2 regions of the Ramlibacter henchirensis genome follow, and region 2 is predicted to be linked to the other one. Evidence: predicted binding sites of a transcription regulator. Region 2 holds the regulator's gene; the other holds the start of a gene.
The links. Region 2 encodes HrcA, which represses chaperone genes, less so after heat shock. Its sites were predicted from a motif close to TTAGCACTCNNNNNNNNNGAGTGCTAA; they were not measured.
Positions count from the first base shown of each region.

Region 1: EZ313_RS07945 (co-chaperone GroES) is a predicted target of HrcA. The motif match lies at 1,886-1,912, and genes of this name have one in related genera.

Region 1 covers NZ_SMLM01000001.1:1,603,289-1,606,687, forward strand. The annotation lists gene EZ313_RS07935 (DMT family transporter) at 1-794, opposite strand, end outside; FMN riboswitch at 844-1,000, shown strand; gene ribB (3,4-dihydroxy-2-butanone-4-phosphate synthase) at 1,103-1,780, shown strand; gene EZ313_RS07945 (co-chaperone GroES) at 2,004-2,324, shown strand; gene groL (chaperonin GroEL) at 2,369-3,399, shown strand, end outside.
Region 2 covers NZ_SMLM01000001.1:1,434,252-1,437,650, forward strand. The annotation lists gene EZ313_RS07065 (bifunctional diguanylate cyclase/phosphodiesterase) at 1-480, opposite strand, end outside; tRNA gene EZ313_RS07070 (tRNA-Arg) at 707-783, opposite strand; gene EZ313_RS07075 (DUF3606 domain-containing protein) at 908-1,108, shown strand; tRNA gene EZ313_RS07080 (tRNA-Ile) at 1,146-1,222, opposite strand; gene hrcA (heat-inducible transcriptional repressor HrcA) at 1,303-2,307, opposite strand; gene EZ313_RS07090 (NAD kinase) at 2,351-3,241, shown strand; gene recN (DNA repair protein RecN) at 3,238-3,399, shown strand, end outside.

The DNA.
Region 1 (3,399 bases), 170 kb from region 2:
GACTGCGTGGCGGAGATGTCCGCGACGCTGAACGACTTCGTCAGGCAGTAGTGGCCCGCGCTGCCCAGCACGCCGCAGCCGACGAACATCGCCCACTGCAGCGCGTCGGGCCAGCGCCAGTCCAGCAGCGCGAGCGGAAAGCTCAGCAGCGTCACGGTGATCGCCTGCCAGACGACGATCACCTCCGGCCGCTCGTACCGCGTGAGGCCCTTGGTGATCAGGAACGACGCCGCGAACACCGGTGACGAAGCCAGCATCACCAGCGCGAACTGGCCGCCGCTGCCGGTGAGCTGCGGCCCGACGACGATGAGCACGCCCGCGAAGCCCATGGCCGCCGCCGCCCAGCGCTCCCAGCGCATCGGTTCGCGGAACACCAGCACCGCGCCGATCATGATGAAGATCGGCGTGGTGAAGCCGATGGCGGTCGTGTCGGCCAGCGTGATGTGCGGCACCGCCGTGAACCACAGGCACAGGCCCGCCGTGTGCACTGCGCCGCGGGTGAACTGGCCGGCGACATTCTTCGGCCGGAAGGCCGCCAGCCCGCCGCGCGCGATGAAGGGCAGCATGACGCCGATGCCGGCCAGGTAGCGCAGGAACTGCGTCTCGAAGGGAGCGAGGTTCAGCGACAGGCCCCGCATGAGCGTGTTCAGCACGACGAACAGGAAACCCGCGGCGATCGACCACAACAGTCCGCGAACCGCGGGCGGCAGCCGCTCCGCGCGCCGCCGAGCCAGCACCGCCCGGCGAATCCACGGGTGGCGCTGCCCGAAGCCGGTTCCTCCATCAACCGGCATTGCTTGTCTCCATGGCGCCAACTATAGAGGCCGCGCCTTGCTACATTGGTCGGGTCTTCAGGGCGGGGTGGAAGTCCCCACCGGCGGTAGGCGGCGCAAGCCGCGAGCCCGCGAGCGCCCGGCGCCGCTTCACGGTGGCGCCGGGGTCAGCAGACCCAGTCAGATGCTGGGGCCGACGGTCAGAGTCCGGATGAAAGAAGATTCGCGGTCGCGTTGCGCCTGCGATGTGCTGCCGTTCGTCCCGTCAGGGACCGCGGCGGCGTCTTGAGCCTTGAAGCGTTTTTGTTCTCAACCGACAGGAGCGTTTCATGACGATCGATATCCCTTCCCCCACCGCCTCCACGCAGGAGATCGAGCTGGCCCCGCTGCCGGCGATTCTGGACGCGATCCGCGCCGGCCGGCCCGTGCTGGTGCTGGACGACGCAGCCCGCGAGAACGAGGCCGACCTGATCTGCGCCGCCGAACTGGTCACGCCCGCCGTGATGGCGCGGCTGATCCGCGACGGCAGCGGTATCGTGTGCCTGTGCATGCTGCCGGACAAGGCCGGCGCGCTGAAGCTGCGGCCGATGGTCGAAGTGAACCGCTCGCGCTTCGCGACCGCCTTCACGCAGTCCATCGAGGCGGCCCACGGCGTCAGCACCGGCGTATCGGCGGCCGATCGCGTGCAGACCATCCAGTGCGCGCTGCGCTCGACGCTGGAGCGAAGCGAGATCGTCTCGCCTGGCCACGTCTTCCCGCTGGTGGCCAAGGCGGGCGGCGTACTGGACCGGCAGGGCCACACGGAGGCCGCGGTGGACCTGCCCGCGCTCGCGGGCCTGTACCCGGCCGGCGTGCTGTGCGAGCTGATGAATCCTGACGGCACGATGGCGCGCGGCGCCCAAGTCGCGCAGTATGCGCAGCAGCATGGCCTTCTTTGCACGACGGTCGAAGCGATCACCGACTTCCGCCGCAGGCTAGGCCGATCCGGGCCTGCGCGTCCGGTCTAGTGCCCACCGGGGCGGCCTCGCGCCCCGCAAGGACGCTCCGATCGGGCCGTGCGCGGTTTGTCCGACAGGGTCGGGGGCTTGAAACCGACACCGGATGCCCTATGATTAGCACTCGCAGGAACTGAGTGCTAACAGATGAGCTGCTCAGCTCCGCTAAAGTTAATGAGCGCTAACTTTGTTGGCGCTTTTTGATGTGTCAAACCGCATTCATCAAGGAGATGCAATGAAACTTCGTCCTCTGCACGACCGCGTGATCGTCAAGCGCCTCGAGAACGAGACCCGCACCGCGTCGGGCATCGTGATCCCGGACACCGCCGCCGAGAAGCCGGACCAGGGCGAGATCCTGGCCGTCGGCCCGGGCCGCAAGAACGACAAGGGCGACCTGATCGCCCCGAACGTGAAGGTCGGCGACCGCGTGCTGTTCGGCAAGTACAGCGGCCAGACCGTCAAGGTCGATGGCGAAGAGCTCCTGGTGATGAAGGAAGACGACCTCTTCGCCGTCATCGAAGGCAATGGCCAGGCCGCCCTGAAGAAGGCCGCCTGAGCGCCCGTTCCATCGCAACCCATTTCCCTTTGAGGTAAACACACATGGCAGCTAAAGACGTCATTTTCGGCGGCGACGCCCGCGCCCGCATGGTCGAAGGCGTGAACATCCTGGCCAACGCGGTCAAGGTCACCCTGGGCCCCAAGGGCCGCAACGTGGTGCTGGAGCGCTCCTTCGGCGCCCCCACCGTGACCAAGGACGGCGTGTCCGTGGCCAAGGAGATCGAGCTCAAGGACAAGCTCCAGAACATGGGCGCCCAGATGGTCAAGGAAGTCGCTTCCAAGACCAGCGACAACGCCGGTGACGGCACCACCACCGCCACCGTGCTGGCCCAGGCCATCATCCGCGAAGGCATGAAGTACGTGGCCGCGGGCATGAACCCGATGGACCTCAAGCGCGGCATCGACAAGGCCGTGATCCAGCTGACCGACCAGCTGAAGAAGGCGTCCAAGCCCACCACGACCTCCAAGGAGATCGCCCAGGTCGGCTCCATCTCCGCCAACAGCGACGAGTCGATCGGCAAGATCATCGCCGACGCGATGGACAAGGTCGGCAAGGAAGGCGTGATCACGGTCGAGGACGGCAAGTCCCTCGACAACGAGCTGGATGTCGTCGAAGGCATGCAGTTCGACCGCGGCTACCTGTCGCCCTACTTCATCAACAACCCCGAGAAGCAGGCGGCGATCCTCGAGAACCCGTTCGTGCTGCTGTACGACAAGAAGATCAGCAACATCCGCGACCTGCTGCCCACGCTGGAGCAGGTGGCCAAGGCCTCGCGCCCGCTGCTGATCGTCGCCGAGGAAGTCGAAGGCGAAGCGCTGGCCACCCTGGTGGTCAACACCATCCGCGGCATCCTGAAGGTCGTGGCCGTCAAGGCGCCCGGCTTCGGTGACCGCCGCAAGGCCATGCTGGAAGACATCGCCATCCTGACGGGCGGCAAGGTCATCTCCGAAGAGACCGGCATGTCGCTCGAGAAGGTGACGCTGGCCGACCTGGGCCAGGCCAAGCGCATCGAAGTGGGCAAGGAAAACACCACCCTCATCGACGGCGCCGGTGCGGCCGCCGACATCGAGGC
Region 2 (3,399 bases):
CATCTGCTCGGCCTGCTCGTTGAGGAAGGTGTAGCTGCCGTTGCGGTCCACCGTCGCGAACGCCTCGCCGCTTCCCAGCGCCGCGCCCATGCGAAGCAACGTCCCGGGGCGCAGCCCGCGCGGCGCGATCTCCTGCACCGCGCCTTGCACTGCCACGATCTTGCCTTCCGGGTCACGGACGGGCTGGCCGAGCGAGCGCACCCACGAGCGGCGCCCGTCGAGCAGGATGATCTGGGACTCCTCGTCGAAAGGAGCCCCTTCCGTTTTGCACGCCTGAAACAGCGCTTCCAGCTTGGAACGGCAACCGTCGGAGTAGTGCTTGAGCGGATCGTCTGCGGGCGGCGCATAGCCTTGCGGCGCACCGTGGATCGCGGCCAGCTGGTCCGACCAGCTGAGTTCGCCGCTTCGCAGGTCCAGGCGCCAGACACCGACGAAAGCCGCGCGCTCGAGCATGCGCACGACGCTTTCGTCGTCCTGCATGTTCCGGTCGGATGGCATGGATGTGGGTCGCAGCTCGGCGTTCAAGGGCATGGAGGCGCTGTGATGTTAAGTCGCCCATCCGCTGGATTCGGTAGGTGGCTTCCTACCCTTCAGCTCTTCAGGAATGAGACGCCGCGGGCTGCGTAGCGAGACGGACAGCTCATCGGCAAGTGAAGTTGGAGCGCAAAGAAAAAAGGCCAGTGCGGATGCACTGGCCTTCATCATTTGGCGCGGCTGGCAGGATTCGAACCCACGACCCCTTGGTTCGTAGCCAAGTACTCTATCCAACTGAGCTACAGCCGCGAAGCCGGCGAGTATAGCAGGTGCCGCAAGCCGGCCTCCGGCGGCGAATTCCCAGCCAGTCCTTCACGCCCGGCGAAGCGGCGCTCCTATCCTGCAGGCACCATCGTTCCAGGAAGGACGCACCATGAGTAACCGACCGGCCGACCAGCCTGATCGCATCGACCTGAACGACAAGGCCAAGTGCGAGAGCTGGGCCCGCAAACTCAACACCACCCATGAACGGCTGCGCGAAGCCGTCGGCGCGGTGGGCGACGATCCGCGACAGGTTGAGGAGCACCTGAAGAAGATCTCGGAGAAGCAGCGCGACGGGCGCGGCAGCATGTGATGCGATGCCGGGGCGCGCGGCTGAGGCCGGGAGCGGGTGGTAGGGCGTGCTGGACTTGAACCAGCGACCAAGGGATTATGAGTCCCCTGCTCTAACCAACTGAGCTAACGCCCCACGCTGGAGAATTGTAGGGATCAGGAGGGACCGAATCTCCGCCTTCGCGGGGATGACCGCGCGCGCCGCGCTTGGCGCGGTCACTTGTGGTGGCTCAGGGCGTTGCTCACCAGCTTGGCCGTGATGTCGACGATCTGGATCATGCGGTCGTAAGGCATGCGGGTCGGGCCGATCACGCCCAGGGTGCCGACGACCTGCCCGTCCACCTCGTACGGCGAGCTGACGACCGACAGCTCCTCGAAGGGAACGACCTGGCTCTCGCCGCCGATGAAGATGCGCACGCCCGCGGCCTGGCTGGAGATGTCGAGCAGGCGCATCAGCTGGGTCTTCTGTTCGAACAGCTCGAAGGCCTTGCGCAGGTGCGACATGTCGCTGGAGAAGTCCGACACCTCCAGCAAATTGCGCTCGCCGGAGATGACCACCTCGCCCTGCGCCTGGGCCATCGCCTCCGAGCTGGCGTCCACCGCCGTCTGCATCAGCTGGACGATCTCGCCGCGCAGCTGCTCGACTTCGCCCTTCAGGCGCTCGCGCACCTGCTCGATGGCCATCCCCGCGTAGTGGGTGTTCAGGAAGTTCGCGGCCTCCACCAGCTGCTGCTGGGTGTAGTCGGTGCCGGTGAACACCACGCGGTTCTGCACGTCGCCGTCGGGCGAGACGATGATGACCAGGTACCTGCGCTCGGACAGCCGCAGGAATTCGATGTGGCGGAACACCGAAGTGCGCCGCGGCGCCATCACCACGCCGACGAAGTGGGACAGGTTGGAGAGCAGCTGGGCGGCGTTGGCGATGACGCGCTGCGGCTGGTCGGGCGGCAGGCTGGGCGCGTTGAACTGCTCCCGCTGCACCGTGAGCATGGTGTCGACGAAAAGCCGGTAGCCGCGCGCCGTGGGTATGCGGCCGGCCGAGGTGTGGGGGCTGGCGATCAGCCCCAGGTCCTCCAGGTCCGACATCACGTTGCGGATGGTGGCCGGCGACAGCTCCAGGCCCGAGGCGCGCGACAGCGTCCGGGAGCCCACGGGCTGCCCTTCGGCGATGTAGCGCTCGACCAGCGCTTTCAACAACAACTTGGCACGGTCATCGAGCATGGTGCGGAGGTCTCTCAGGAATTTTAATGATGTAATTCCCTCGATGAGCACTCGGTTCCGCCAGGTTGCGCTGATTGGCAAGTACCACGCCGCCGGCGCGGCGGCCGCCAGCAGCCGCGCGGCCCTGGAAGACATCGCCCAATTCCTGGTCTCCGAGGGCTGCGACGTCGCGATCGAGCATGACACGGCCAGCGCCACGGGCATCATCGGCTACAAGGTGCTGGACGTTCCTTCCATCGGCGATCAGTGCGACCTGGGCCTGGTGGTGGGCGGCGACGGCACCATGCTGGGCATCGGCCGCCAGCTGGCCCGCTTCGGCGTGCCGCTCATCGGCATCAACCAGGGGCGGCTGGGCTTCATCACCGACATCCGCCTGGAGAGCTACCGGGACGTCCTCGGCCCCATGCTGCGCGGCGACCACGAGGAAGACCGCCGCAGCCTGATCCTCGCGCAGGTGATGCGCGATGGCCAGTGCGTGTTCAAGGCGCAGGCCATGAACGACGTGGTGGTCAATCGAGGCGCCACCTCCGGCATGGTGGAACTGCGGGTCGAGGTCGACGGGCACTTCGTCGCCAACCAGCGCGCGGACGGGCTGATCGTGGCCACGCCCACAGGATCCACCGCTTACGCGCTTTCCGCCGGCGGTCCTCTGCTGCATCCGGGCAACCCGGCGTGGGCGCTGGTGCCGATCGCACCTCATACGTTGTCGAACCGCCCGATCGTGATCCCCGACTCGGTGGAGATCGCCATCGAACTGGTGGCCGGCCGGGACGCCAGCGCCAATTTCGACATGCAGTCGCTCGCCTCGCTGCTGCACGGCGATCGCATCCTGGTGAAACGGTCGCAGCACCAGGTGCGCTTCCTGCACCCGCGCGGCTGGAGCTACTACGACACCTTGCGCAGGAAGATGCACTGGAACGAGGGGGGTTCGTGAGCTTGAAGCGGATCGCATTGCGCGATTTCGTCATCGTGCGGGAGCTCGAACTGGAGCTCGGAGACGGTTTTTCCGTGTTGACGGGCGAGACCGGAGCGGGAAAATCCATCCTGGTCGACGCGTTGCAGCTCGCGCTGGGCGCACGCGCCGATGCGGGT